DNA from 3 places in the Sphingobacterium sp. UBA3549 genome. Region 3 is predicted to be linked to each of the others. Evidence: riboswitches for the same ligand, from Rfam matches in the RefSeq annotation. Region 3 holds a riboswitch; each other region holds the start of a gene.
The links. Region 3 has a riboswitch for S-adenosylmethionine ahead of metE (5-methyltetrahydropteroyltriglutamate--homocysteine S-methyltransferase). Riboswitches for the same ligand answer to the same signal wherever they lie in the genome.

Region 1 (10,521 bases), on a different contig from region 3:
CCGACTATCATATCCATTTCGTATACGATAGTATCCATTTTCCTGATAACTCGACAATCTGCGCTGACCTCTTGTATTCAACACATCATTTACAGCCAACTTCACATTCAATTTTTTGTCAAGAAATGTTTTTCCAGCACCTAGATCGATACCATAGTAAGACTGAAAACTAAATACCCCATAAACTGCTGGCGAAAAATAATTGGCTGTCAGCTCCAGATTTGTTGTTTTCCCAATTCGAATATCATGATTGGAACTTACCTGGAAAGATAACTTTTCTAATTGGCGTTGCGCTCCGGAGTGTTCATCCAAACTAAACTTATTATAAAAAGCGCTGGCATTGTTAGAAATACTCCACCATTTGAAAAGCTTAATGGGTATATTGACATTCATATTGTAATAATCAAAATAAGCCAGGTTTCGGTCTGTCTGTGCAATAGCTTTGGTCTCCGAATTGCTTTCTATGACCTGAGTGATGGCATCGTTAGTCCTTTTGTAGCCCAAACTCAATAAATAGCGTTCTTTAAAGGTATAATTTACTTCATACGAATTGGTATATTGTGGATTTAAATAAGGGTTGCCATACTGATACGTGTATTGATCCAAATAATACACAAAGGGATTCAATGCCCCATAATCAGGGCGGTCAATACGTCTGCTATAACTCGCACCAAGCTTATGATCATCATTTATCTGTTGCTGTACAAATATTGACGGGAAAAAATCAGTATAGGAACGTTCTGTTTGTTGCCCAAGCGTCACCGAGTTTCCCAGGGAGCTCGTATTTTCAACACGCAGTCCAGTTTGTACCGAAAATTTTCCGAACGATTTATTTAGGCTGAAATAAGCTGCAGCTATATTTTCATTATACAAAAACTGATTACTTTGACCATTATTTTGCACGAACTCGCCTTGCTGATCCTGATCTTCGTACAACAAATTATTAGCTGTTTTTACACGGCTATATTTTAAGCCCGCCTCAAGTTTCGTCGTTTTATTAAAGGGATGCACAAAATCGGTTTTAAAAACTAATATGTTTGTCTTAGAAAGCATATCATTGCGGAAAATATTCGGTGATTTAAATTCCTCCCAATTTGCGTCCAGAAAACGGTTTCCAACGGTGCTATTGTCATTATTTTTCGAATATGAATAATCTCCATTAATGGTCAATTCAGTCCCTAAAGTATCAAATGTCTTTTTGTAGTTAAGATTATAAGTGAAGTAATGGTATTTAAAATCTGACAAATTGCTTCCTAATACAATCGAATCAAGCTTACCTTTTTGAGAGGCGATCAGATTACTTCCCGCGCGTGTTGAATGGCCATTACTTACGTTACCGTTAACCACAAATCCAATGACCTCCTCTTTTCCTAGGTTAAAATCTCCCGCAAATTTGAAATTGCGGCCTCGATAACGGAATTTCGAATAAGAATCCGAATTAAAAAAAGTCGTCCCGGTTTTGGTATCTACAGCTCTATCGATATCTAAATCATTAAATCCTAAGGCAGTTGCGTAGTTATAAGAAGAAAATAAATTCACCCAATTGTTACGATGGTTTATTAGAAAGCCACCATCCGCCTTTGTATATTTACCTTGCCCTAAATTGAGGTTTAAACTAACATTACTTCCAAATAGCGTATTCTTCTTTGTCTTAATATTAATAATTCCTGCATTCCCTGCGGCATCGTATTTTGCGGGTGGATTGGTGAGTACCTCGATCGACGCTATTGCATTGGAAGCCGTATTTTCCAATAATCGCGATACTTCATCCGCAGAAAGATAAGTAGGCTTACCATCAATCATGATAATCACATTACTTTTTCCACGCAGATTGATCTTTTTGTTATCTAAAGTTACTCCTGGAACCTTTTGCAGGAGCTCCAATGCGTTATTCCCTGTTGCCAAAATACTGTTTTCGACATTGAGTACAACTTTATCGAGATGACTTTCAATCAATGGCTTCTTACCGATCACCTGCGCCTCACTCAACACTTTACTTTCCACCTGTAAACGAATCGTATCCAGCATCTTGAGATCTCCCGTAATTACGACCATTTCAGCAGAATGATAAACAGCATACCCTACCGTGGACACACGTAGGCTATACTTGCCCTCGGGGATCGCAGACAACACAATTTCTCCATTTTCGTTGGATAAAGTTCCCTTTAATAAGATATCATTGGGCTTCCGAAATAGTGAAATATTTGCAGCCACAATAGGCTGGTTGTCTTGTCCAACAACGACTGTATGTAATCTTACCCCGTCAGACTGTGCTGAAACGGGTCCGGCAATAGAAAACAGGACTAAAAAAAGTGAAAATAAGAGCAATTTAATTTTTTGTGGTTTCATAATGTAGTTTCTTTAGGCTATCGATTAGATAGTCAACTTCATAATAATGACAACAAACCTCGTATATTCATTACACATTGACTAGTAGAAATAGATAGATCGTCCGATTCACTCGGTAGACAGCCAAATAACATCGGTAAACCATATCCTTCACTGATCGATGCTAAAGCCGGTAAAATCATCCCAGCTAATCTTGAATCTCCAAGAAGCACAGCGCAAGAAAAGCACATCGAATCAAAATAAAAATTCAAAAAATAAACAAAATTCAAAACAAATAAAATGTATAATACAAATATTAAGCATAATATTTGTATTTTTACGGCGAAAATTAGTAAACTGATTGATGAGCATTGAATCATTAAAGAAAAGATTCTACCTTTTTTATATCCATATTATCCGATTCATCCAGGGAGAACATACTGGCGATGCTTTGCGCAATGTATCTATCAGCATTTTGCCGAGTTTGGCGATCTATCTGTTGGGTGCACCAGCAAACGCAGCCATCGGTATTGGGGTGGGATCATTATTGACTACATTAACCGATCCTCCAGGTAATCGGAAAGATAAATTTTCTTCCGCTCTTGTTTGTATTCCCACTTTCTTTATTGCTTCGCTTCTTACAGCCTTTCTTTTTCCTTATCATTGGCCGCTGGTTATTTTATTGAGTTCCGCAGGCTTTATCTGCACTTTTTACGGGGTTTTAGGCCCCCGTTATGCCGCAATTGGGAACATGACATTGATTCTGATGAGCTTTGTCATCGGCATGGCCCCTCAACATCCGCTTTCAGTGAGCTTACAAATTACTGCAGGCGCCAGCATCTATTATTTCTTTAGTCTATTGCAGGCTTACATACAACCCTATCGCTCTTTAAAACACGCCATGGCCAATGGGTTTCACGGTTTATCTCAATTTCTATTGATACGTTCTGAATCTTACGATCCGGATATTCCGCTGGACTTGACTTACAGCCGCGTCGGAAAAATTTATGGTCAGATCAGTGAACAACAGGAGCAAATCAGATCCCTCTTATTCAGGGAAGAAAAAATCATAAGCCAACGCTGGCACAAAAGCAACTATTGGCTTAGTCAGGTCTATGGATTAATTGATTTACACGAATTAATTATTGCATTGGATCATGACTATGATGCCATTCGAAAAAATTTGCTGGATACCGGTAGCCTTCCCATAATTCGTCGTAGCATAACATTACTGGCCTTGGAAATCGATAGTTTTTCGCAGCCTAATAAAAGGTTTCGCTATGCAGAGCAGCGCTACGATAACCACAGTAAAATCAATGCGCTGTTGTTGGATCTAAAGGAGATTCAAGAACAACAGACTGCCCCAGCAGATGGTATTCTCGCTTCCATCATCCGTAATATTGAAGCTATTATTGAAGTTCTCAAACGGATTCAAGTTGCTTTTTATCAAAATCAAGAAATCAAAAACAAAATTGACACCAATGAGTATCAGCAATTTATCAATCGTCCTTTGCGTAATTTAAGTGATATCAAGAGCAGACTCAATCTCCATAATCCAATTTTCCGTTTTGCACTCCGGATGGCCGTTCTCTTCGGAACAGGCGCATTGATCGGCATTTCTTTCTTGGATTTTAAATATACTTATTGGATCTTACTCACTATTGCCATCGTTGCGAGACCTGCATTTTCAATGACCAAAACACGCAATATAGAACGCATACTAGGTACACTTTCGGGAATTGCCGTCGGAATACTCTGTTTGGTCTCCATTGACTTTCTGCCCGTTCTTCTTCAAATTGCCGCTATTGGATTATTTGGATTCTTCCTATTCAACCGATCAAATTATATGGTCAGTGTGATCTTTATTACGCTAGGCATAGTCATCGCATTAAACTTATTTGAAGGAAATATTAATATCATTTTAGGCAGTAGAATAATTTTTACTTTAGTTGGTGCGCTGCTGGCAATAGCGGGCTATTTTTTGATACCCGTACGCCAAAGCACGAGCATGGTCCACTTGGCAAAAGAGGTCGCATTATATAACCACCATTATTTTCAAATTATCAACAAACGCCTATCTGATGATCTGCAAAGTTCGTTCGACATTCGACTGGCTCGGAAAAAAGCACAGACTGCCATGGCTCTCTTTTCCGATGCGATCAATCAAATGAAGAAGGAACCTGAACACAAGTGGGTAGACTGGTCCCATATCCATCATTTTCAAGCACTCTCCTATCGCATCAATTCGCATTTGGTTGGTCTCTCCATATCGTTAGGTAGAAAAGCGAATCACGACATACAACAGGGTATACACTGCAGAATTGATGCTTTAAAACCCCTTTTAACCTACTTAGATCAGCTGGCAGAAAATATCAACTTAAGAAAACCATAAAGGCAAGCTATGTATTTATGTATCAATATTGAATAACAAATATGCGATTACAGCTCCCGAAGTAACGCTCTTTTAAGTAAAAAAAACGTATTTCTTTTGCTTTAATAAAAAAGAAGTTTATATTTGTGTCGTCTTCGAAAGAAGATTTCTAATCAACACCTTCCTTAATCAGTAGGTCTTGATTTATAAAGAAGTGGCGAGAGACTGGCTCAATGACCCACTGGCAACCTTCAATTTGCTTGAAAAGGTGCCAATTCCTGTCCAAAATAATATCGTTTTGGAGCATATAAATGATATAAGACAATGCTTATTAAATTACTGAAATCCATTAAAAATTCAGGTTCAATACAACTGAACCTTGCGAACAGCAAAAGTGTACTACATCGTAAAAAAGTATCGATGCGAATGCGTATGCATACACACTTCCCTGCTTGTTAAAAATCATTTCCTTTTTCTTGGATAACGATTTGACAGACCTTCCAAGTAGGTGTGTATGCTTCTCTTTTACCTTTACAAATTCTTTTTTGAAACCTTAAAATCTGATCTATTATGTCTTCTAACAAAAATTTGAAATTCGAAACACTACAGGTTCATGCTGGCCAAGTCGCTGATCCTACCACAGGATCCAGAGCAGTTCCTATATATCAAACAACATCTTTTGTCTTTGAAAATGCAGAACATGGGGCCAATCTATTCGCATTAAAACAGTTTGGAAACATTTATACCCGGATCATGAATCCAACTACGGATGTATTTGAACAACGGATTGCAGCTTTAGAAGGTGGTGTTTCCGCAGTCGCAGTTGCATCTGGTCAGGCAGCGCAGTTTATTGCATTAAATAATATTCTTGAAAGCGGTGACAATTTCGTTGCAGGGTCCAACTTATATGGAGGTACATTCAATCAATTCAAAGTTGCATTTAAACGGCTAGGTATTGAAGCTCGTTTTGCCACCGATGCTGAAGCTGATAAAATAGAAGCGCTCATTGACGATAAAACTAAGGCAATCTATGTCGAGACAATAGGGAACCCAAGCTTCAATATTCCTGATTTTGAAAAAATTGCCGCTGTAGCCAAAAAATACGATTTGCCATTAATTGTTGACAACACATTTGGAGCTGGGGGTTATTTATTTAAACCTTTAGAGTATGGCGCAAATGTGGTCGTTGAATCGGCAACGAAATGGATTGGTGGGCATGGAACAAGCATTGGCGGCGTCATCGTTGATGGAGGTAACTATAACTGGGGAAATGGGAAGTACCCACAATTTTCTGAACCATCTGAGGGCTATCACGGATTGGTCTTTTCAGATATTTTTGGTGAAAATGGCCCATTTGGCAATATACAATTTGCAATTCGCGCACGTGTAGAGGGATTGAGAGATTTTGGACCAGCACTCTCTCCTTTCAATTCATTCTTGTTGTTACAAGGCCTTGAAACATTGTCTTTACGTGTACAACGGCATGTCGACAACACGTTGGAAATCGCTAGATGGCTTGAGGCCCACCCTCAGGTAGAAAAGGTAAATTATCCAGGATTAAAAAGCTCTCCAAGTTTCGCTAATGCGCAAAAATATCTTAAAAATGGGTACGGCGCAGTGCTTTCTTTCCAGCTAAAGGGCGATGCAGCACAGAAAGCCAATGACTTTATCGACAGTTTAGAATTAATCAGTCATTTAGCTAACGTAGGCGATACTAAATCGCTGATTATTCATCCAGCCGCAACGACCCACCAACAATTGAGTGACGAAGATCAAGCGCATGCGGGTGTGTTCAAAGGACTATTGCGCCTGTCAGTGGGAATAGAACATATTGATGACATCAAAGCAGATTTACAGCAAGCTTTTGATAAAATCAACTAATTAGACTTTAGTCGGCTATAAAATTTAAATGTAAAATGAGTAAGCATATTTATCTGCACCCGAAGCCTTTTGTATTTGAAAATGGACGAGAGCTTACTGATTTACAAATCAGTTATGAGACGTTTGGCAAACTTAATCCAGATCGCAGCAATGTGATCTGGGTATGTCATGCCCTAACGGCCAATGCGAACGTCTTGGATTGGTGGCCGGGCCTTTTTGGAACCGATGACTTATTTGACCCGAGCGACTATTATATCATCTGCGCCAACGTCATTGGGTCGGCCTATAGCAGTAGCAACCCATTGTCTATTAACCCATCCACTGGGCACCCCTATTATCTATCATTTCCGGAGTTTACGGTAAAAGATTTGGCCTGTGCACACCAATTTCTTGCTGACCATCTGGAAATCAAGCGTATTAACGTTCTGATCGGGGGCTCATTAGGGGGGCAGCAGGCATTGGAATGGGCGGCGTCCAACACAATCGCAATCGATCATTTAATCGTCGTTGGCACAAATGCTGTTCATTCACCATGGGGTATTGCATTCAATGAGAGCCAACGCCTTGCCATTACAACCGACCGCACCTTTTATGCCAACCATCCTGATGGCGGTGCTAAGGGACTAAAGGTGGCACGTTCAATGGCATTGCTGTCGTACCGTAATTATACAACCTATAGTAATACGCAGAGCGAAAATGATAATAATAAGCTAGGCGACTACAAAGCGTCATCTTATCAAAACTATCAGGGGGAAAAATTAGTAAACCGCTACAATGCTTACAGCTATTATTTCCTGACTAAAGCAATGGATAGCCACAATTTGGGGCGCGGTAGATTGTCTATTGAATCTGCATTAGCAAGCATTAGCTGTCCAACATTGGTATTAAGTGTCAATACAGATTTATTGTTTCCTCCACAAGAGCAACAATTCATAGCACAGCATATTCCCAATGCTCGTTACGAAGAGATTGAATCAACCTATGGTCATGACGGCTTTTTAATCGAAACAACAAAACTAACGGAAACTATTAGCCACTTTCTGAGAGCGGAGAAAGCATGTGTTCCTGAATTAGTATAAGAGATTGAACAATATAATAAGAGAATATAAGAAGAGATATGAGCAATAAATTAACAATAGGGATGTTTGGATTTGGTGTTGTAGGCCAAGGTCTTTATGATATTATCAAAACCAAAAATCTTAATCTGGAAATCAAGAAGTTCGTCATTAAAAACGGTAATAAAAAACGCTCGCTACCAGCGGAGCTGTTTTCTACTGACGCGGAGGCAATTTTAGGTGATCCAGAAATTAATACTGTTGTCGAACTGATTGATGATGCCGAAGCAGCTTACCAACTAACTGTTCGCGCACTGAAATCGGGAAAAAATGTGGTTTCAGCCAATAAAAAAATGATTGCGAGCCATTTGGAGGAACTGGTCGATATCCAGCATGAATATGGCACAAGCTTATTGTATGAAGGTGCTGTTTGCGGAAGTATTCCCATTATCCGGAATTTAGAAGAGTATTATGATAATGAACTACTCCACTCTGTTAGTGGCATTTTTAATGGATCTTCCAACTATATTCTATCTAAAGTTTTCAATGAAAACCAGCACTATGCAGATGCTTTGAAGAAAGCACAGGAACTCGGATTTGCAGAAACAGATCCAACCTTGGATGTAGGTGGATTTGACCCCAAATTTAAAGTATGTATTGTTGCTTCACACGCGTATGGGATCTATGTCAAACCAGACGATGTCTTTAATATTGGTATAGACAAACTCGGGCAACAAGATATTCGTTTTGCAAAAGAGAAAAATTTCAAGATCAAATTGATACCGACTGCAAAAGAGATTGACGGCGACAAGGTTGTACTTTATGTATTACCACGTCTGATAGGTAAAGACAGCATGCTCTATAATGTGGAAAATGAAAACAACGGTGTATTGGTTAAAGCGGCATTTGCAGACGAACAGTTTTTCTACGGTAAAGGGGCGGGTGGTCATCCAACTGGTTCTGCAGTATTGTCAGATATTGCAGCCCTTCGTTATGGATACCGTTATGAATATAAAAAACACTTAGAATCCAGCACATTAAGTTATAGCCAAGATTATTTAATCAAAGTCTATTTGAGATATGCTGACGATGCACTGATTGAAAAGTTAAACTTCAGTGAAATCACAGAACGATATTACGCATCAGATTTCAAATATGTAATCGGTCATATTAATCTTCAACAAATTGCAGCTCATAAGGCAGATTTGGATCAAGATGGGAATTTTATTGCCGAAATCGCGTAGGCAATCAACAAACCAACCTACCTGAAAATAGCCCCGAATGGGGCTATTTTTTTATTGTTTAAATTTAGTTACCTTTCAACTTGAGCTCTAAAATCCCACCTTCCATCAGACGTTCAAAAGGAAGTTGCCAACCTTTCCACGGGCGATTATTCCACCGAACCTGATCCACAATATAATTATTGGGCTGCTCTTTAGTCACCTGAATTATAAATTTATTTTTTCGCAATTTCTCCGGTAATTGTATCGTTACCCGATCGAACAGAGGTGCGCCAATCTGAAACGCTGGCTGTTCGGTGGTTAAGCTCCGTACATCAAATAGCCCTATACTGGATAAGACATACCAAGCTCCGAGCTGGCCTTGGTCTTCATCCTGTCCATAGCCATAGCCGTGTAGGGCATCCGTACCATAAAATTCATTGCAAATTTCCCGAACCCATTTCTGACTTAGGTCAGGTCTACCAGAAAAATAGAACAGCCAAGAGATATGCAGGTTCGGTTGATTACCATGATTATAGAGACTTTCAATTCCAGCAAAAGCATCAATATGGGTGCCCCCTCCAAAAACGTTCTTCTGTGACACCGTAAAGATACTATCTAATCGTCGGTTGAATAAATCCTTTCCTACCAACTTAACCAATTCTTGTGGAACATGCGGAACGTAAAACGTATATTGCCAAGCATTTCCTTCCTGAAATCCACGCCATGATGCATAAGGATTAAAGTTTGATATAAATTTCCCTACACTATCCTTTGGGCGCATAAACTTCGTTGTGGCATCGTAAAGCGTGCGCCACCCGTCAGATAATTCCTGAAATTTAACATAATCTTTTTGGTGCCCCAATGATTTTGCAAATTGTGAAGCGGCTCCGGCTGAAAAAGCATATTCCAATGTGTGGGAGGCGCCAAACGGAGAGCCGCTAGTCATTAATTCCGGACTCACACTATTGTCTTCAATATAGGGCGAATAGCCTTTACGGACAAAGACTCCGACATCTAACTTACCTGCTCCTGGCAGACGGTCCTTCGCTTCCAATTCATTTTTGCGCACCGCAGTATAAGCAAGATTCACATCATAGTCACGAATACCCACATTATAGGCCGCTGCAATTGCCAAACCCGTAAAATTAGTTCCTACACCCGAAACGTATTTACTGTTGGCAATACCGTCTCCTAACCAACCTGCATCGCGATAGACCAACAATTGACTCTGAATCCAGTCGTTGTAATAGTCTGGATACGCAATAGACCACAACTGTGTCAAATTCCAAAATGCGCCCCAGATAGCATCGGTATTATAATGATGATGAATCGGTTGCCCTTGCTTATTTAGGGCAATCTGCCCCACCGAGCCGTCATTTTTGGGATATGCACCATTTACATCGCTTGCAAGCCCACGGCCAAGTAAAGCATGATACAATCCGGTATAAAATTTAATGCGGTCGTCTGCTTTTCCCCCTTCCACCAAAATTCTTCCCAGTTCACTATTCCAGGTTTGCAAGGCATTATTCTTTGCAGCATCAAACGACATATCCTTCGCCTCTTTAAGCAAATTCAGTTGTGCGTTTTCTACAGAAGTATAAGATAAACCCGTCTTGATGTATATTGATTCGCCTGCTTCAGTGCCAAACTTCAGATATACTCC
Region 2 (10,521 bases), on a different contig from region 3:
ATTCTGTCTACCGACAAAATTCCATAAGAAATAGCGCGTATACATATCGCCAAGCTGAAAATTGAAAAAGAATTTAAAATTGTCGGAGAATTGTGGTTGCTCTCCCTCTTTCAAATTGAGGTAACTTCTATAATAGGCTTGATGGTTTCCATCTTGGCTGTAGATACGCGGGAAAAAGGTTTCCTTATCAAATTGATATTTGTCTATCTGTGTAAAGGGTACATACGCCGATTGATCTTTCCGATAGCCTGTCTTACTCTTTACACCAACCACTTGCGAATCATAATACGGGCCTTTGAGCAATGGCTCCCGGACATATTGTTCCCGGCTCAAATATCCCAAAAAAGAAAATACATTATCCGGCGCATTATTATTCAAGGATGGATTTGCTTTTCCCCGGATCATGACCATGGTGTAGGAACTGTATCCAAATAAAACAAAACAAAAAACTAACAAAGCGGTGTTGAGCGTGTATTTGCGCTTTGTATACGAATAATACAAACCGCAAACTATCAATCCTACCAGCAATGAGCACGAGAAGAAAATTCCGGAACCAAATCCCATTCCAAGTGAGTTTACAAATACAAGGTCAACTTTAGCAGCCAGGCCAACCAACCATTGAATAATACCCCACAAAACGGCTCCCAGGATCAGTACACCTACTACAAACGCTTTTAAGGTACCTTTCGCACTCACCTGAGTTGCTTTTCTGAAATAGACCACCATCGCTATCGCTGGGATAGCCAAAAGATTCAATAAATGGACTCCAATAGAAAGCCCCATAACAAAACCGATAAATACCAGCCAACGATCACTACCTTCTTCATCAGCACGAGCTTCCCATTTTAATATCCCCCAAAACACAACTGCTGTACACAAGGACGACATCGCATAAACTTCGGATTCTACGGCCGAATACCAAAATGAATCGCTGAAACTAAATGCCATTGCACCAACAATTCCTGCGCCGAAGATCTGCAAGCAGTTGGATAAAGGTGCGTATTTGTCTTCGCGGAGTATCTTCTTGGCAATTGCTGTTATCGTCCAAAATAAAAATGTAACCGTAAGCCCGCTGCAAATTGCCGATCCGATATTCATCCAATAGGCGATTTTACCTGCATTACCCAAAGCCAAGTTTGAAAATACATTCTGAATCAGAAGAAACAATGGTGCCCCAGGTTGGTGTGCTACTTCCAGCTTGTAAGCACAGGCAATGAATTCACCACAATCCCACCAGCTTACCGTCTTTTCCACGGTAGCAATGTATACACATGTGGCAATGAGTCCGCAAGCAAAACCCAGTAGAGAATTTATTCTGTTGTACGTCATAAGGTCAATTGGTCTTCTATTAAAATCCTTTTTAGGACTTTAAGTTAAAAAGTTATCCTGATTCCAATATGTTAATTAACACTATTTAACACAAGTACCTGACAATAAACACACTGACACTTGCACGCACGCAAATGACTCCGTTACCAACACGACGACTCGGCTATAAGGTCAATTATAGGATATCTTAACAATGAAAAAGGGAGCTTATCAGCTCCCTTTCGCGGGTATTTTTATGAGTTAGGCTAGTTTTTCTACAATTTTCTTTGTTGGACCCGGATTACTCATCGTATAGAAATGTAAAACCGGAGCACCAAACTTGATCAGCTCCTGACATTGTTGTACTAACCACTCTTCTCCGACTTGTCTGACGTCGGCATTCGTTTTACATTCCGAAACAGCATCGCTCAGTTCTTCTGGAATATCGAGATGAAATATTCGTGGTAAGGTCACGAGCTGCTTTTTAGTTGTCAGTGGCTTTAATCCTGGAATAATAGGCACATGTATTCCATTATCTCTACATTTAGTAACAAATTCCTTATATTTTTCGACATTAAAGAACATTTGAGTTACAATAAATTCCGCCCCCATATCGACTTTTTGTTTCAGATATTTAAAGTCAGTATTAAAATTTGGCGATTCAAAGTGTTTTTCGGGGTAACCTGCTACACCGATGCAAAAATCAGTCTTTTCCGATGTGACAATATCCTCATGCAGATACTTTCCTTTATTCATATCAGCAACCTGTTCCAATAGGTCTGTTGCAAAAGCATGTCCACCATCCGTCGGAATAAAATCAGCATCGCCCTTACGTGCATCTCCGCGCAATACTAAGACATTATCTATACCCAGGAAGTTCAAATCGATCAGTGCATTTTCGGTTTCCTCCTTAGTAAAACCACCACATATCAAATGGGGCACAGCATCAACTTTATATTTATTCATGATTGCTGCACATATCGCCACTGTCCCAGGACGTTTGCGATAGGAAACGCGTTCCAGTAATCCACTTGCATGCTCTTTATAGATATAATCTTCCCGGTGGTAAGTTACGTCGATAAAAGGAGGTTTAAACTCCATCAGTTCATCCATGGTTTTAAAAATACTTTGGATGCCCTGCCCTTTCGCCGGTGGCAATAGCTCAAAAGAAAATAATGTTTTTCCTTTGGCATTCTGGATATGATCGATAATCTTCATTAAAAAACTGTTTTTTAGTTTGGTTGGCTTATATCGAAACGCACACGTCGAGGAATCGTTTATCTTCATGTAACTTATCTTTCCCACATGGAGTAGGGTAGAATTTAGCACCTTGAACAATACAGGTTGCTAAGGCTTCAACGGGTCTATTCCCTCGGCCTTTCTCTATAAGCGTTGCTAATATCGTTTTAAAAAATCAAAAGACAAAAATATTTTTTCGAAAAGACTAAAATGGCACCGAAAATAGGGCAATAAGACCTTTGGGCTCTGCTTACACGCAACAAAAGAAATGTATGCACCACCAAAAAATGTTAAAAAAACAGGCGAAAGTAAGGATCGAGAATCATTGGCTAAAGATGCGCTGCCAGGGAATTCCGTAGATTTTTGAGATAAAATGTGATTAATAAAAGTCCTGTTACGTGGTATTCCTCTTTCGATGCATATTTAAAGCCATCAAATAAATAGCGATAGGCGATCAATGCATCTTGTTCATTGTAAAACAACTCTTTCCAAGATTCCGGCACATCTGTCCACGCCTTGAGCACAATACCGTTCTCAGCATAAATAATTGGCGATTCAACACCATCCATTCGATAATCGTGATGTGTACCAGAACTTGATATATGTTGAAAGTAAGCGATGGAATAATCAACAAAATTCAATGCCCTCGCCTTGACCTCCTTTTCACTTTCTGCTCTTACGGGAGCATTCCGCCACAAATTCACTTGACTGTCAAATTTGCTTGGTGTCTCGCGTATAGGGGTTTTATCTAAGGCAAAGTTGAGATAAAGTCTTTCGGTAGTAGGTACACGCGCTGAGTTAAACTGTGAAAAATCACCTCTTAGCTGAATAAAATCTTTTTTTACCTTAACAATATCCAATGCGATGCTACCTTTTTTCTCGTCGGTCAACTCTAATCTGTCACCATTGAATCTATACTTTCCGAAGAGTAATATATCGTCGAGCGCCAAGACAAAGCGGTCTTTATTATGGAGTGAGAGAAAGGACCGATATAAAGTAGGATCATTCCCATAGGTATTTGCCTCCACATTCTGGGGAGATTCTCTCTTAAGTTTATGATATTGCTCATTCGAATAGCCCAATATCATCTGATAATTACCTTCAGGAAACTCCTTTTTCTTTCCAAAGAAAGCACAAGAAGACAGTGAAAATAGGAATAGCAGGAGTAATAACGATTTCAAAATCAATTAATAATTATGGCAAAATAATATATGCCAATATAATAAATTACTGCGATAGTCTATGAAAGGCTATTCATTTATATAAGCCTAAGGATATACTTATTCTTTATACAGATCCACTAAGCCTTCTGGCAATTCAACTTCAATAATCTCCTCTTCGCCATCAATACCTAAGATCAAATCGTCCGAAAGTGGGAACATCAGCTCCTTGCCATCCATATCTACGGTAGCAACAAATTGTTGTGGAAACTCCTGAACATCTGTTATTCTCCCCAGTTCACCATGGTTTTCATCAATTACTAAAAAACCGATTAAATCCGTATATCTAAAATCATCTGGATCACGCTCCGGCATTTTATCATTGGAAAGATATAGCTTTTTACGTACAAGTATTTGAGCCTTATCAATATGATCCACATCCTCGAATGTCACATAAGCGGTACTGTTCTTTTGAAATTTGATGGCGTCAACAAAATAAGGAACAAGCTTTTTGTTCACTTCCACGAAGACGACATCCATATCCAAACTCTCGTATTCTTCGAATTCAAAAAATAGCTGTACTTCTCCTTTAAGCCCTCTTGTTTTGCTGATATAACCGATGTAAAAGCTTTGATCAATAGTCATATTTTCGTATTTAGCAATTAGATGTAAGACATGATAATGGCAAACTATAGCCTATAGGCTGTTTCAAAAAAAGCCGGCTCAAGGTTGAGTCGGCTTTCTCGAATACTTTATGAAAGAATTAACCTTCAGTTTCTTCTGATGCAGGAGCTTCAGTCTCTTCAGCAGGAGTTTCTTCCGCTACAGGAGCATTTTTAGCAGCTACAGCAGCAGCTTTTTCTTCTTTTTTCTTAGCTTCAGCAGCTAAAGCAGCATTTCTAGCATCAGCTTTAGTTTGTGCTAAACCATCTTTTTTACCAGAGATTCTTGCATCATTAGCTTCAGTCCAGGCTGCAAATTTAGCTTCAGCAGCAGCTTCATCAAAAGCACCTTTTTTCACACCACCTTGCAAGTGTTTTTTGTAAAGAACACCTTTGTAAGAAAGGATAGCGCGAGCTGTGTCAGTCGGTTGAGCACCTTTGTTCATCCAGTCCAAAGCTTTTTCAAAATCCAAAACGATCGTTGCTGGATTAGTGTTTGGGTTGTAAGAACCAATACGTTCAATGAATTTACCGTCACGTGGAGCGCGAGAATCCGCTACGACTACGTGGTAAAAAGGACGTCCTTTTTTACCGTGTCTTTGCAATCTGATTTTAGTTGCCATTTTTTAATTTATTTTATGTATTCAACATATCCCCCGAGCTTCATACTAGAGGGGATGCAAAGATAGTTATTTTTTTCTATTCATAAACATAATTTTATAAACTTCGCTGAAAATGACATCCTTAACACCTTGAACACCCCTTTTAGAACATATCTCATTGCACCAGCTCTGCCGTCAACACCTAAAGTAATGTGTACAGCTGTTGGCTTCGCCCGAAGGCAACACCTACTCATATTACGACACCAGTATATATCATAAAACAATAATTTGGTTAATAAATTAGAATCAAATTAAGGCTGTTTTCTCAATTAAAATAATCTTCCTCATTTTTGCCAATTCACTTTTTACTTTCTACCTTCATTCTATGAAATCCGTTGCGCCATTAAAAATATTAAAAGCTTCAGCCGGTTCGGGGAAAACCTTTAGCTTGACTTTACATTATCTCACCCTTCTCCTATCCAACGAGAATAGCTATAAGGAAATTTTGGCGGTGACATTCACCAATAAGGCAACTGCCGAAATGAAGGAACGTATCCTATCGGTACTCCATGGCCTGGCAACAGGCCATCCTAGCCCTAAAATTGAAGATTTCAGAAAGTTATTACTGGCACAACAGCCAGGTTGGACTTCACATCTTGTGCAGGAGAAAGCTCACCGTGTTTATCGCCGTATCTTACATGATTATAGTCATTTTACGATAAGTACAATTGATGGTTTCTCCCAAAAGGTCATCCGCGCGTTTACATATGAACTTAATCTTGATGCGGCTTACAAGATTGAAATGAATGTCAATAAAGTGAAAAATGAGCTGACAGTTATGCTCAATCAATTACTGGATGAGCGCCCCGATCTACTCGATTGGATTATAACTTATGCTGAAAAGAAGATAGCAAAAAATGAAAATTGGAACTACCGTCAGCAATTAATGAGTTTGGCGAGCCTTATTTTTTCTGAAAATTTCCAGGAATTTGATAGTTATATCAACTCAGCAAATCCCAAGGAGGTTTTTAATATCCTTAATCAGGAGATTGAACAGAAGATAAGCGCATTTACCGAAGCGCTATCCATGACAATTGAAGCGTTTAGTGAGACATTCAAAAAATTCAACCTCACTGAAAGTGACCTGAAGGGTAAATCGCGCAATAAGATAATCTCAGCTAGCAAAACCAGCAAAAAGACGGAAAAACTCAGCGCTTCTGAAATTGCCAAGATAATAGAAAAATACCTTCTGTTAATCGATAATGAAGATGCTTTTACGGATAGTGACAAAAATATACGTCATGATCTTATGGCTGCGTTCAGCCCTATCTTGGCGTCCTTCCAAAAGTTACACGACAACCTATCTGCTTACATTGCCTATCAAGCGGTACAGAATAACCTCTATTACCTGCGTTTACTCAAAGAAATGAGCGATTTACTGACACAGTGGCGACGCGACAATGGTGCCCAGTTAATTTCCGATTCTCAGATTCTGTTAAACAAACTCGGACTTGATGAAAATAGCGACCCAACATTTATCTGGGAGAAAATCGGCAATCGCTTTAACTACTTTTTGTTTGACGAATTTCAGGATACTTCGCGCATTCAATGGAAAAACTATAGTCCGCTACTGATCAATGCATTGGCAGATGCCAAAGGTACTGTCAGCGAACACCTGATTGTAGGAGATGTTAAACAAAGCATCTATCGCTGGCGGAATGGCGATTGGCGAATTTTACTCCAACAGGTAGAACAACAAATTGTCCATGCCTTTCACTTGGACAACGATAGCAAAACAACCTTTATCGAAAACGGAAGTCTCGATACCAATTTTAGAAGTCTTCCAAATATTATTCATTTAAACAATTACCTATTTAACAGTATTCCAAAACATTTGCAACAGGTATTAAATGAAAAAGTATCCGAAAGCCTGGATGAAGAAGGCAAACAGTGGTGGGCTTCCTCAGGCAATGATAGCATGCTTGTCAAAGCGTATGAAAACAGCCAACAGGAGGTGCCTGAACATAAAAAAGGAAAACTTGACCAATTAGGTTCCATTGAGATCTCCTACATTCCCGTTACTGATGGACGCTACAGACGAAATCAGGTTATCGAAGAATCACTTGTAAATTTATGCCAAAAAATAAGCGAATGGCTACTCGACGAACGCTATCAACCCCAACAGATCGGTATTTTAGTGCGTAGTAATTCACAAGCCAAGTTGGTTATCCAGAAACTCATGGATTTCAAAAAACAGCAACAGCTCACGTTTGAAGTCATATCAGGAGATGCGCTGTCGCTAGCCAGCAATGATGCCGTTTTACTACTGATCGAAACGCTGAAAGCATTAGTCTATAATTCGGAGAAACATACCATTCATAAAGCAAAGATCGTCTATCTCTATCAGCATATACAGAATAATACGACCGTTGATCAGAATGCATGGTTAAAATTTGCCACAAATGACATCCATGAGCTTAAAGATTTTCTACCTCAAGCCTTAATTGACTCTTGGGAAATGGCACAGAAACAGCCATTGGTCCACTTGATTGAAAAGCTTATCGAAATCTACGGTTTCACAACCACGGACAATATTCACCTCCCTTACCTCCTCGCATTCAAAGATATGATCTCAACGTTTTCCACGAATGGCGAACGTGGCATTATACAATTCTTAGAGTTCTGGGAAGAAGATGGCAACCGGGCTGTACTCCCTTCCAATGGAGAAATCAATGCGATTGAGGTAACGACGATACACAAATCAAAAGGGCTGGCTTATGACGTGGTCATGATTCCATTTTGTTCATGGGATCTCGACGGCATGATCAACGGCGATTTTTGGATTGAAACATCCGAAACTCCATTTGCTCAATTGGGAAAAATTCCAATCAAATACACATCTACCGTCGGCAAATCTATATTCTTCAAACAATATTTTGAAGAGATGCTATTCAACTACATGGACGCCCTTAATACGTTCTATGTGGCAACAACCCGCGCCGTTGAACACCTTTATATTACTGCTCCGTGCTTTAAAGAATCCGTCGACAAAAAGACAGGAGAGATTACAGGCTATGATAAGAAAGACGAATACATAAGCGATGTGCTCTTCCAAGTCTTAGAGACTCCAGAATCCCCGTTTAAACTCGAAAATAAAGTCTTATATATTGATCAGATAATCCAAAAAAGAAAAGCGAAGTTTCGAAATGACCGTATTATTTCGTTAAGCCATTATCCCATTTCCAAAGAACTGGAAATGGCTTTAGAAAAAGCGAGTACGCGAAGTATCAATGATATTATGATGTTGGAAAAAGCGGCACAGTATGGCATATTGGCACATGATATTATGGCTCAGATTTCAAACGAAGAAGACATCCATAAACTGGTTGGCCAACTGATCCAGGAAGGTATCCTTTCCAAGGAGGAGCAGCCCTTCCTCATGCAGGAGATCAATCAAATCTGGAAGCATCCCATCATTAATAAATGGCTTACCGGAAACTATAAGATCTGGAATGAGGCCAGTATCATTACCGCCAAGGGCGAAACCATTCGGCCGGATAAGGTCTTCACTTCCAAAGAGGAAACAATCGTACTCGATTTCAAGTTTACGCAGACAGATTATATCGGACATCAGTATCAAGTCGATAACTACAAAAAAAATCTAGAGAATCTAGGCTACAACAATGTTAGGGCCTTTCTCTATTATGCAAAATCAAATCAATTAATTGAAGTAAAATAATAGCACGATGCAGACAGCCTTTCTAAAATTAGTAGCAACAGATATTCAAAAACGTTTTGGAAACGATCTGAGTGAGATTGCCATCGTCTTTAATAATAAACGCCCGATTACCTATCTCAAAAAATATCTTTCTGAAGTATATGGACAGGCGATCTGGTCTCCTCAGTTTTTTACGATTCAGGAATTTTTTAGACGTTCGACCGATGATACCGAAGCCAGTCCTTTGGCACAATTTTTCCACCTTTTTAATATCCATAATGAGTTATTGGTGATTGAAGGAAAACAACCAGAAACGTTGGAAGAGTTTTACCCAATTGCCGAAATAATACTGAGTGACTTCGGCCAGCTCGATTATGATCTTGCTCCTATTGAGCAGATCTATCTAGAACTTTATGACAACACCAAAATCGACATTGCTTTTCAACATCTAACCCAAGAACAGCAAGGATTTATACGTCAATTTTGGCAGTCTTTTTCCATTGCTGGACATAGTGGCGTACAGGAGCGCTTTCTACAACTTTGGAAAAGACTACCTGTGTTGTATAATCGATTTAAAGAAAAGCTTAAAGCAGAAGGACAAACCAACTATCCAACCATTTACCGCGATCTAGCTGAAGGCAAAGCTACGCATCAGCAATTTGCATCCTCCTACCAACATATCCTTTTTGTCGGTTTCAATGCATTAAACAAAGTCGAAGCAAAATTATTCAGGCAATGGCAAGAGGAAGGCCGCGCCCTATTTTACTTTGATGCCGATGCCTATTATCTGGAAGACACCATGCAGGAGGCCGGGCTATTTATTCGTCGAAATATTTTCCAAACAGGCTTGGTCAATGCCCTCGGCGATAGCCCGAATATTATTGGCAATAGAACTTCAACCGTAAATCTATATGCTAGCACCGGGAAGATCAGCCAAACAAAATTACTGCATGATATCCTCGAACAGCACAAGAATATGGAGCAGACGTCCGCTATTCTTCTAGCAGATGAAAATTTACTTGTCCCTTTACTGCAAAGTTTACCAGATGTAAAACCTAATATCACTACGGGCTACCCCTTGACGCAGTCTCCTATTTATGGCATACTGGATCTATGGATGGAGGTACATTTGGAGATATCACAGTTTAAAAGACGGAAACTTCCCTATCAAATCATAGAGACCTTCATAAATCATCCCCTGAGTATGGTTTCCTTGGCAGATAAACTTCAGATTCAGAAAGAGATTGCCGACAAACAACTCTTCGAGATCACATTGGAAGAGCTTCATTTCAAAAGCTCCTTACCACAATTTTTTGTACCTATCGAAAATTCAGCTCATTTGGTACCAGCGCTCATCCTGCTCGTCGATGATTTGTTACATAGTATCTCATCTCAAGAGCGCATCCGCCAAATTGACAACAATCTCCTAATCGAAACAAAAAAAATCCTGAACCAGCTTTTACTAGGCTTTGAAACTGTTGCCCCGTTAAGTATCAGCTTCCAGATCGGTTTGATAAAAAAAGCCATTGCTCCCATAAATTCTGCCATAGAAGGGGACCCACTCGAAGGCATACAAATCATGGGGCTCTTGGAAAGCCGCTGTTTAAATTTTGACAACATCTATATCTTGGGGGCTAATGAGGGCATTCTACCCAAAACATCCAATTCACCGACCTTTATACCCAATAGTCTGAGGAGCGCGTACGGTCTTCCTATATTGGAAAATCAGAATGCCCTATCGGCCTATTTGTTTTATCGTCATTTTCAATACAGTGAGGGAATACATATTTTCTACAATGGTTTAGTTGACGAAAGCTCCACTGGTGAAGAAA
Region 3 (10,521 bases):
AGCCGCTGTGATTTTGACTGCAATAGATTCATTTGTATTGGTTTAGTTTGCAGAACTGAACTTGGCCTTTCTTATTGCGATATAATTAGAAATAGTAAACGTTAGAATCAAGATATAATAGCATACCGGGATGAGTAAAATATAGGCACTATTGAAGATATTGCTTAAAAAAGACGGTAGTGCAATCTTAAAAAAATCTGCAATAATGATATAGCCTATGAAACTTCCTAGAAAAAATAGTCCAACAGCATGTATTACAATTATTCTTTTTAGGTGCTTACTGTATAAAGCGTCTTTGTTTTGTTTCGTATAGCCCATAATTGCTGGGACCAATAACCCTAATAATGGATTGATCAGAAAGGTAAGCGATGCTAAATATAAAGCTTTAATACTTCCTGTTTGATTGTTGTCGATACTGATTTGATTTATATTTGGCATAATGAGTTGTTCTAGAGGTATTTCCAAAATTTGACTAATTTGTTTGAGACTAAATCCACTGATTTCTTCAGTGCCTTTTTCTATGCGTTGCACCGTTCTTAGCGATACACCTGCTTGATCGGCGAGTTCCTGTTGCGTTAATCCCTTACGTTTTCTTGATAGTTTGATGAATTGATTAGCTGATTGATTTTCCATAGTCCAAATATGAGGAAATAGTCGTTAAATTTTAGCGAAATTGATGCGACAATAATGCGCCAATAGCACCTTGTAGGATTTAAGCGATTAATAATCACAAGTTTTTGGGAATTTGGTAAATATTTTGAATCTTTGTAATTCAATAGATTAATTAATAAAAACGGAAGAATATGTTTGCTATATTAGAAAATCCCGCTTCGTCCACAGAGAAGATTCTCGGGAATATTCTTCAGAATACGGCCCTTTCCTAATCTTCTTTCTTAATACGTTAAATAACCTACGTTGCTATTGGCTAAAACTTGGCGCTCTAAATAGTAGTCCATTTTTCCAATGTGCTTAGCTTATTATGGAATTTTAAAAATCCAGTTACTTTCAAGTGTTATTATGAAAGCTGGATATGAATGTTATGTTTTAGAAAATTTTATGAATTCAGTAAATAAATATGTCCTTCAGGCGCTGGATAACTATCCTATATATTTGGAGGAGACCATGGAGTCCTTATCCTATGCACTGTCTTATGATGAGTCCAATACAATGGCGCTGTGTTTGATGGGAAGAGTTCACGCCGAGCAGTTGTTTGATTATGAGCAGGCAAAAAGGTACTTCCAGGAAGCTTTGGCGCATAATGTGCAGGCAGTGGAAGTATATCCTTATTTTATTCAGACATTGATTGATATGGGAGAATATGAAGCTGCAAAAAAGACGATTAAATTTGCTTTGACACTTCCGGCGATGCCCTTGGCAGGGATCTGGATAAAGAAAGCACTTCTATTTGAAAAAATGAGAAAATACAAAAAGGCGTTGAAGGCGTTAAAGATGGCGAAACTTGAAAATGTTGATCTTGATTTTTCGTCAAGCCTGAAGTCTATTGAGGATCGGATTAAGGGGAAACAGGAAATTAGTAAAGGAAGTGGGAAAAATAGTAAGAAAGAAGGTAATACTGTTCGTTAATAGGATCACGATCTGGATACAATTTTAGATTAATATGAGTACAATAAAAAAGCCCTAGGTGAAATTTCACCCAGGGCTTTATCAATATAGTTTAAGAATTATTCTGCTCTTAAGATTTTGGCAGCTTCTACCATAGACTCTAAAGCTGCTTTGGTCTCTGGCCAAGCACGGGTCTTCAATCCGCAGTCAGGATTAACCCAAAGTTGTTCTGCCGGCACTACTGCTTTTGCTTTACGCAATAGATCTACCATCTCGTCTTTGCTGGGTACACGTGGAGAGTGAATATCATAAACACCTGGACCAATATCATTTGGATATTTAAAGTCTCCAGCGAAAGCATTCAATAATTTCATTTGAGAACGTGAAGTCTCGATCGTGATAACGTCAGCGTCCATTGCAGCGATATCTTCGATTACATTATTGAATTCTGAATAACACATGTGTGTGTGGATTTGTGTATCGTCTTCTACATTTGAAGAAGAAACACGGAAAGCACGTACTGCCCAGTTCAAGTAATCTTTTTGATCAGCTTTACGTAAAGGTAATCCTTCCCGGATAGCTGGTTCATCAATTTGGATGATTTTGATACCTGCTTTTTCCAAGGCTTGTACTTCATCCAAGATGGCCAATGCAATTTGGTAAGTCGTTGTTGAACGCGGTTGATCGTTACGAACAAAAGACCATTGTAAGATTGTTACAGGACCTGTTAACATACCTTTCACCGGACGGTTTGTCAATGATTGTGCGTAAGATGACCAACGTACAGTCATATCTTCTGGACGGTAGACATCACCATAGATAATTGGAGGTTTAACACAGCGAGAACCGTAAGACTGAACCCAGCCGTTTTGTGTGAAAGCGTATCCGGCTAATTGTTCACCGAAGTATTCCACCATGTCATTACGCTCGAATTCCCCATGTACCAAAACATCGATGTCCAATTGCTCTTGAAGGCGGATGGTGTTTTCAGTTTCTTCTGCGATTGCTTTATCGTATTCCGCTTGTGTAATAGCACCTTTTTTCAAATCTGCTCTCCATTTACGAACATCTTTTGTTTGTGGAAAAGAACCTATCGTTGTGGTAGGGAATGCCGGCAAGTTAAATTTCGCTTGTTGCGCTGCTTTACGGTCTGCAAATGCTGAAGTACGTTTTGCATCGTCATCAGTGATATTGCTTGTACGTGTTTTAACTTCAGGTTTGTGAATTAATGGAGAAGTGCGACGGCTTTCAGCAGCAGCTTTGTTCGCTTCAAAACGTTTCGCTGTTTCCGCATCAACTTCGCCTTCTGCCAGTACAGCTAAGTCTTTTACTTCAGCTAATTTTTGTTTGGCAAAGGCTAACCAATTTTTTACTTCAGCAGGTAATGATTGTTCATTATGCTCATTATCTAGGTCAAAAGGAACATGCAATAAAGATGAAGAAGGAGCCACCCAAACGCGGTCTTTTCCTAATGCATCAACTGCTTGCTTGATTTTAACCAATGACTTTTCGTAATCGTTTTTCCAGATGTTACGGCCTTCAACAATACCTAAAGATAATGTCAATGAAGCGGGAACTTTAGCTAAAACGGTATCCAGTTGGTTTTCACCACGGACAAGATCCAAATGTAAAGCATGAATAGGCAAATTAACCGCGATATCTTCGTTATCTTTTAACGCTTCGAAATAAGTGGTAGCGATTAATTTGATGTTTTTTGCTGCAGCAGCTAATTTTTCAAAAGTAGGCTGATATAGCGCTTTTACTTTAGCATCTAAATCCAATGCTAAGAAAGGTTCGTCAATCTGAACATATTGCGCACCAGCTTCAGCTAGTTTAGACAATATTTGCTCATATACAGGGACAAGTTTATCCAATAAATCGATCCTGTCGAAGCCAGCTTCTTTTTCTTTACCGATCAATAGGTAAGTGATCGGACCAAGTAAAACTGGTTTAGTATCAATGCCCAATGATTTTGCCTCGTTGTATTCATTTAAGAATTTTTCAGAAGTCAATTTGAATTCTTGATCTTTTGTGAATTCTGGTACCATGTAGTGGTAGTTTGTGTCCAACCACTTGGTCATTTCCATTGCAGTTACGTCAATTCCTTCTTGTTGGAAACCGCGGGCCATTGCAAAATATAGATCTAAGCTGTAATTGTTGTCTACTTTATTCAATAAAGAATGGTAACGAGCAGGAATTGCACCAACAGTGAGGGTTAAATCCAATACTTGATCGTAAAAAGAGAAATCATTGGAAGGAATCAAATCTATTCCAGCATCTTTTTGTGTTTTCCAATTGCCTTCACGAATTTTTTTTGCTGTGTCCAATAATTCCTCAACAGAAGATTTTTTAGCCCAATAGGCCTCATTGGCTTTTTTCAATTCGCGGAACGCGCCCACACGAGGGTAACCTAAATTGTTAGTCAATAACATAATGAATGTTTTTAATATTTCTTTTTCAACTATATTTCTTGCTAGAGAGAGAAGGACACACTAGAATTCGGTGACTTCGGCTTATCATTCCCTTATCAAATAGGGTAGAATTTAGCACCTTGTCAAGGGACAGGTTGCTAAGGCTTCATCGGGTCTATTCCCTCTGCCTTTCTCTATAAGCGACGCTAAGTTAGCACATTTCTTTTTGAAATGCAAATTTTTTATAAAAGTGCGTCTATTTTTTATATTCTACTAAGAATGAAATTGTTTTGTTCTTTTATTTTCATCCATGAATTTGTGTATGTCATGCACCAATACGCTGTGCAGCATAAAAAAGGGGAATGACTGTATTTCTCATTCCCCCTTTTTTTTAGCTTACCAAAAGTTTGTAACCTTTTCCGTGCACGTTGACAATCTCCACTTTACTATCCTCTTTCAGGTATTTTCGAAGTTTACTGAGAAAGACATCCATACTTCTACCAGTAAAATAGTTGTCATCATGCCATATTTTTAATAAAGCCTCCTCTCTTGTCAATACATCATTTTTCTTTAGGCAGAGCAGGCGTAATAGTTCAGCTTCTTTAGTCGATAGTTTCTGCATCTGCCCTTTATAGGAAATCTGCTGACTTGTGTAATCAAAGAAATAATCGCCAATTTCAAATTTGTCTGCAACTACCTCTTCTTCTTTATCCCGAACACTGCGTTTTAGCAGGGCATTGATGCGAAGTAACAATTCCTCAACCCGAAACGGCTTGGTGATATAATCATCTCCTCCAAGTTCAAAAGCTTCAGTTTTATCTTCCATCATACCTTTCGCTGTGGCAAAGATTATTGGAACAGTATTGTTTGTTTTTCTGATTTCACGTCCAACAGAGAAGCCGTCTTTCTTAGGCATCATGACATCGAAGATGCAGAGGTCATAGTTATTTTTCTTGAATTGGGATATTGCTTCATCACCATCTGTACATAGTGTGACGTCAAATTTTCCCTTTAATTCGAGATAGTCTTTTAAAAGATCCCCCAAATTAGGATCGTCTTCTGCTAATAATATCTTTTGCATAATGAATACTTTAATTTTAACGAATTCCCTTGATGCTGATAAATCAGCTTCCTCTACCTTTGAAATTCTTTTACAGAGGAAATATACAAAAAAGGAACCTTTTATTTTTTTGTAGGCAAAATTACTTCAAAGGTCGTGCCCTTATCTTTTTCGCTTTTAACCGTAATTTTTCCGTTCAGTCTCCTCAGAATATCTTGTACATAACTTAGACCAAGACCAAATCCTTTTACATTGTGGACATTGCCTGTCGGTATCCGGTAAAATTGGTCAAAAATCTTTTGAAGGTGATCTCGGCTCATACCGATACCGTTGTCAGCTATAGTGACCACAATACTATCCCCGACGTTTTTTGATTGTATACTCACATGTAGATCACCTTTATTGTATTTAATTGCATTATCCAATAGGTTATAAAATACGTTTGAGAAATGCAGTTCGTCGCCAACGACGACATCTTTCGTGGCTGCCAGATCAATAGTGAATTTTCCGCCAATATTTTGCATTCTCAGTTGCATACTGTCCGTAACAGCAGAAACAAGATCGTTAATATGAACATCTACCTGATCTAGTTTTAAGGTTTCTTTTTCTAATCGTGCTAAATCAAGTACACGTTCGATGTGATTTCCTAATCTAACGTTCTCGTCGTAGATGATATTGGCTAATTTTTGAACGCGTTTATGGTCGGCATTGATATCGGGATCCTTAAGCGATTCACTAGCAATCATGATAGTCGCAACTGGCGTCTTAAACTCATGTGTCATATTATTGATAAAATCTGTTTTCATCTCCGAAACTTTCTTTTGTCTAAAGATGATAATCAGCGTGTATGCAAAACATCCCACCAATAAAAAAAGTAGCGCAAGCATAGGCAAAAGGAGATAGCCCATATTATCTGCGATGATCGCCTTTTTGTTTGGGAAATAAATCGTTAATTTTCCCGGTGCAGCACCAATGTCGCCTTTAAAGAGAGCAGTGGAGTACCGTGTTGTATTTGAAGGATTTTTTAAAGCCGCTTCGTCAAGGATATTATTGAGTAAAATATTGTTTGTGCTCCATATTTCGATATTAAATGGCGCTTTAATGTCGCGTTGAGCCAATTCCTCTTTGATAAGCTCTTGAACGATGATAATATTCAGTCGATCTTTCAATGGGCGTTTAGCTAATTCCATTCCAATAGCCACATCTTCAATATAGTCAGCCTTTTTACCGCCCAACATGGCAACAGAATCATAAACGTTAAACCCCGACCAAGAGTTCTTTTTATTAAGCACATCCAGTCTTTTTTCTAAATCAGCGATCGTTTTTGTAAGTTTTGCATTCTCTCTTGGAGGTAAGGTGGCTACCCTGAATTTGGTTTGCTGATCAACCAAGCCATCGAGCAAAGGAATAACAAAGCGCGTACTATCATCTTTTCCGCTCACCTGATCATCTACCTTCGATGCGTTTAGCATGATGAAGGCTTGTACTAGATTGTCATCGGTAAGCTCATTTGAAACAGAAAATTTGATGTATTTTTGGTACTCCGGTCTCTTGATGTATGTTTCATAAAATGAATTTTTAATTTCGATGACATTCGGATATAACGCACGTAATTGATCTTCTTGCTCTTTGAAGTTGGAGAAAATAGTATGCTGCTTGTTTTTTAACTCTTCAATTCTATATTGGATTTCGAGTTGCTCGGCTAAAAGGCGTTGTTTTGCCTGCTCTTGTTTGGATTTTTCAAGATTTCGTTCCTGTTGAACTTTAGCAAAGTCAACAACTTCCCTCCGTTCCAACTTTCCCGCAACAGCTGTTATCGCAGCATTGACGGATTCATCAAACAATTGGGATTTTTGACGATAAGAATCTCTTAAAAAATAGAATTGCATAGCCAAAACACCGATAAGGGCCAATGACATCAGTCCAATGATTAATACAATGCTATTTTTCTTCATTTGAATAGAGGGTTAAATAAATATAATTTTTACTGTATCACAAAGTTTATAGCGTATCGTTTGTTTCCATTTGTATATTTATCCTGAGGCCTACTTCTGATAGCCCCATGATTGACAGCTCATTTTCTAAATTGTTACAAATATAAAGATGCTAATGTGTTTTGAAGCTGTTTTAACAATGTTTAACAGCGATCTATTTAAAAATAGATGTGGTTGTTTGTAAATTAGTGTGGGTAATAGCTTATATGAAGAATTTTACCGTATTATAGATATATAATCTAATTAAGCTAATGTAAGCTATTTTTATTTCAATTTAGGATAACCAAGAGTCAATAAGCATGGATAAAGCATATGCTGATCCCACATGAGCTTTGGGACTCTAAAAAAAAGGATATAGAGATGAAAAATTACGTATTATCATTGGTATTGGCTTCTATCGGCCCCGTTGCTCTGGGGCAAGAAGCTAAGGTGAAACCGCAGGTTCCTCTACTGGAGGAAAAGAAATCGAAAATGCCTATTCTAAAATTAGACTCCTCAGATGAGAAGTATCACATGCCCGTTAAAAAGTTAAGGCGTATGGATAGTCTAGCTCCGATGCCCGGGACGGAAAAGATGCCTAAAGCAGATGGACAAGCTGCTGATCTTCCGCTCAAACGAATAAGCGATTCACTGAAGATGGAGGGCTTTAAATTAAAGATAGATTCCTTATATAAAAACAGACAAAAAAAATAGCGTTCCAAATAGAACGCTATTTTTTTGTCTATATGTTTACCTTCTACAACTGGGAAACACGTATTGTATTTGTTTTACCTTTTTCGATCAACGGAGTTGAAGCGGTATTAATAATGATTGCTCCGGGCTGAACGTAGTTATTTTTTACAATAAATTTGTTAACATCATGGATAGATCCGTCGGTGCTTTCGAACTTGTCATAAATAAAAGTTTTTACGCCCCAAAGTAAGCTGAGCTGTTTTAGCAGTTTTTGAGTTCCTGTAAAAACTAAAATATCAACATTTGGTCTATAACTGGTAATTTCAAATGCTGTTGCGCCTGAAGATGTCAATACAGCAATTGCGGAAGCATTTGTTTTTTGAGCAAGATAGACTGAGGAAGCACAGATAGCATCAGGAATAAGTGTACCATCGTGGATTTCACTAACTTTCTCATTATAATAAGGATAAGAAGTTTGTTCCACGTGAATAATGATTTTGCTCATTGTTTCGATCACAATTTCAGGGAATTCACCTACAGAAGTTTCTCCACTTAACATAACGGCGTCAGCCCCATCCAATACAGAGTTGGCTACGTCATTTACTTCTGCACGTGTAGGACGAGGTGTAGTGATCATGCTTTCCAACATTTGCGTTGCAATGATTACTGGTTTAGAAAGATCTCTACATTTTTGTACAATGATCTTTTGAAGTCCTGGTACTTCTTCCATGGGAAGTTCGACACCTAGATCTCCGCGAGCAACCATAACAGCATCTGTTGCTTCGATAATTGCGTCAATATTTTCGATCGCTTCAGGCTTTTCAATTTTTGCGATTATGCGCGCATGACTTCCTTTTGCTGCGATGATCTTTTTACATTGGGCAATATCTTCTGCTGAGCGTACGAATGACATGGCTATCCAGTCTGCACCATGGTCCAAAGCAAAGTTCAGGTTATCTAAATCTTCTTCTGTCAATGAAGGAATAGATACTTTGGTATTTGGTAAATTAACACCTTTACGCGAAGTAAGGACACCACCGTGTACGACTTCACAAGTAACTGTATCTTTATGGTTGGTCTCTAAAACACGAAGTTGAAGTTTTCCGTCGTCAAGTAAAATGATTTCGTTGGCTTCAACATCGTTTGGAAAGTTTTCGTATGTAATGTAAATTCTGTTTTCGTCTCCGATAAGTTCGTGTGTGGTGATTTCAACTTTTGAACCGTTAACCAGAACAGCTCCACCTTCTTTCATTTTTCCGATCCGAATTTTCGGACCTTGTAAATCGGCTAAGATGGCAACATTGAATCCTGTTTCATTATTTATTGCATTTATAGTTTCGATTACCTTAAGGTGATCTGCCTGGCTGCCATGAGAGAAATTCAACCGACACACATCAACCCCTTTAGCAATCATGTTGGTCAAAACTTGTTTGTCTGCCGAAGCAGGGCCTAATGTTGCGACAATTTTAGTCCTTTTTTGAACTTTTTCCATCTGTTATTTTGTATTTTAAATGTTCTTCATTAATCACAACAGATAGCGAGCTATGTTGTTGTGTTTTGTCAAAACTAAATCGAATTAATTTAGATCTAAACGGGAGTGTATTTGCTACACTAACCTACAGTTTGCTAAAATATGAGATTTTCTTTAGATTTCAATATTTTTGGTGATATTTCTTTTGCGATGACGACTTCGGGTAATTTGCTGATCCTTTTGATCATATGCGCTACATCTTCTTCGCAGATGAAGTTTTTGATAATGATAAAAAAATCAAAGTGCGGGTTTTCAGGAATTAAATAAGTTCCTTCGATGCTCTTATTGTTGATTAGGAAATATTCTGTGTCAGCGTCGGGTATAAGATAATGAAAAGCAGTGAAGTGGTAGTTGATTTTTTTCTTTGGGTCAAAGACAATATGATATTCTAGCTCCTCTTCGGATTTATTTTTTTGTCGTCCGTCATGATCATATTTGCTCTCCTTGCCTCTGGAAAAATTCAGGTTAGTCTCCTTGTTGATGAAGTGACAGAGTCGGTAATCTTTCAACGGGCAGGTGATGGCGAGTAGGGTGAAATCCAACTCTTCTTCCATGTCCATATCTAATCTTGTTACTAACTTATTGACCACTTTAATGCTTAAATTTATCTCCCTTTTATAACGAAGGTACTAATAATTTTAAGGTTGGAATATACTTTTTGTGTAAAATTTGAGTTAATTAGCTGAGTGTTTGGAATACAAAATATTTTTTGTTATACTTGAACTAAGTTAATATAGAGTGGGTTAGCTAGTATAATACGCGAATTAGTTCGGTCGCCTAACATGGTGACTTTCATCTAAATATCAATTTAGGTTTGAATTTTGATGAAATTTATTTTTCTTTGCACAGATTTATTAAACAATTAAACTATAAAATCATGTCAGATATCGCTTCAAGAGTAAAAGCAATTATCGTTGAAAAATTAGGTGTTGACGAAAACGAAGTAACACCAGAAGCTTCATTCACTAATGATTTAGGTGCTGATTCACTTGACACTGTTGAGTTGATCATGGAGTTTGAAAAAGAATTCAACGTTGCTATTCCTGATGATCAAGCAGAGACTATTGGTACTGTTGGTCAAGCAATCGCTTATTTAGAAAAAAACGTTAACTAACTAATTTAATTAGGCTAATCGTAATAAATGGAGCTTAAAAGAGTAGTAGTAACAGGATTAGGCGCCCTTACACCAATTGGTAATACCGTCTCAGCTTACTGGGAGGCTTTAATAAATGGTGTAAGCGGGGCTGCTCCTATTACGCATTTTGATGCGTCAAAATTCAAAACTCAGTT

Region 1: it holds a riboswitch for S-adenosylmethionine, as region 3 does, so the genes downstream of both, B2W36_RS18115 (O-acetylhomoserine aminocarboxypropyltransferase/cysteine synthase family protein) here and metE (5-methyltetrahydropteroyltriglutamate--homocysteine S-methyltransferase) in region 3, are expected to answer to the same signal.
Region 2: it holds a riboswitch for S-adenosylmethionine, as region 3 does, so the genes downstream of both, metF (methylenetetrahydrofolate reductase [NAD(P)H]) here and metE (5-methyltetrahydropteroyltriglutamate--homocysteine S-methyltransferase) in region 3, are expected to answer to the same signal.

The regions. Positions count from the first base shown of each region.
Region 1 covers NZ_DFOE01000035.1:118,937-129,457, reverse strand. The annotation lists gene B2W36_RS18125 (TonB-dependent receptor) at 1-2,349, opposite strand, end outside; gene B2W36_RS18120 (FUSC family protein) at 2,693-4,720, shown strand; SAM riboswitch class I at 4,901-5,013, shown strand; gene B2W36_RS18115 (O-acetylhomoserine aminocarboxypropyltransferase/cysteine synthase family protein) at 5,270-6,580, shown strand; gene B2W36_RS18110 (homoserine O-acetyltransferase family protein) at 6,616-7,659, shown strand; gene B2W36_RS18105 (homoserine dehydrogenase) at 7,698-8,879, shown strand; gene B2W36_RS18100 (GH92 family glycosyl hydrolase) at 8,944-10,521, opposite strand, start outside.
Region 2 covers NZ_DFOE01000037.1:311,505-322,025, reverse strand. The annotation lists gene B2W36_RS20170 (DUF2723 domain-containing protein) at 1-1,329, opposite strand, end outside; gene metF (methylenetetrahydrofolate reductase [NAD(P)H]) at 1,570-2,526, opposite strand; SAM riboswitch class I at 2,598-2,700, opposite strand; gene B2W36_RS20160 (hypothetical protein) at 2,877-3,728, opposite strand; gene rimM (ribosome maturation factor RimM) at 3,828-4,352, opposite strand; gene B2W36_RS20150 (30S ribosomal protein S16) at 4,471-4,992, opposite strand; gene B2W36_RS20145 (UvrD-helicase domain-containing protein) at 5,357-8,710, shown strand; gene B2W36_RS20140 (PD-(D/E)XK nuclease family protein) at 8,718-10,521, shown strand, end outside.
Region 3 covers NZ_DFOE01000017.1:186,981-197,501, forward strand. The annotation lists gene B2W36_RS09525 (hypothetical protein) at 1-11, shown strand, start outside; gene B2W36_RS09530 (helix-turn-helix domain-containing protein) at 43-633, opposite strand; gene B2W36_RS09535 (tetratricopeptide repeat protein) at 1,057-1,584, shown strand; gene metE (5-methyltetrahydropteroyltriglutamate--homocysteine S-methyltransferase) at 1,683-3,995, opposite strand; SAM riboswitch class I at 4,074-4,177, opposite strand; gene B2W36_RS09545 (response regulator transcription factor) at 4,366-5,055, opposite strand; gene B2W36_RS09550 (sensor histidine kinase) at 5,157-6,989, opposite strand; gene B2W36_RS09555 (hypothetical protein) at 7,389-7,721, shown strand; gene pyk (pyruvate kinase) at 7,765-9,192, opposite strand; gene B2W36_RS09565 (IPExxxVDY family protein) at 9,327-9,791, opposite strand; gene B2W36_RS09570 (acyl carrier protein) at 10,109-10,345, shown strand; gene fabF (beta-ketoacyl-ACP synthase II) at 10,373-10,521, shown strand, end outside.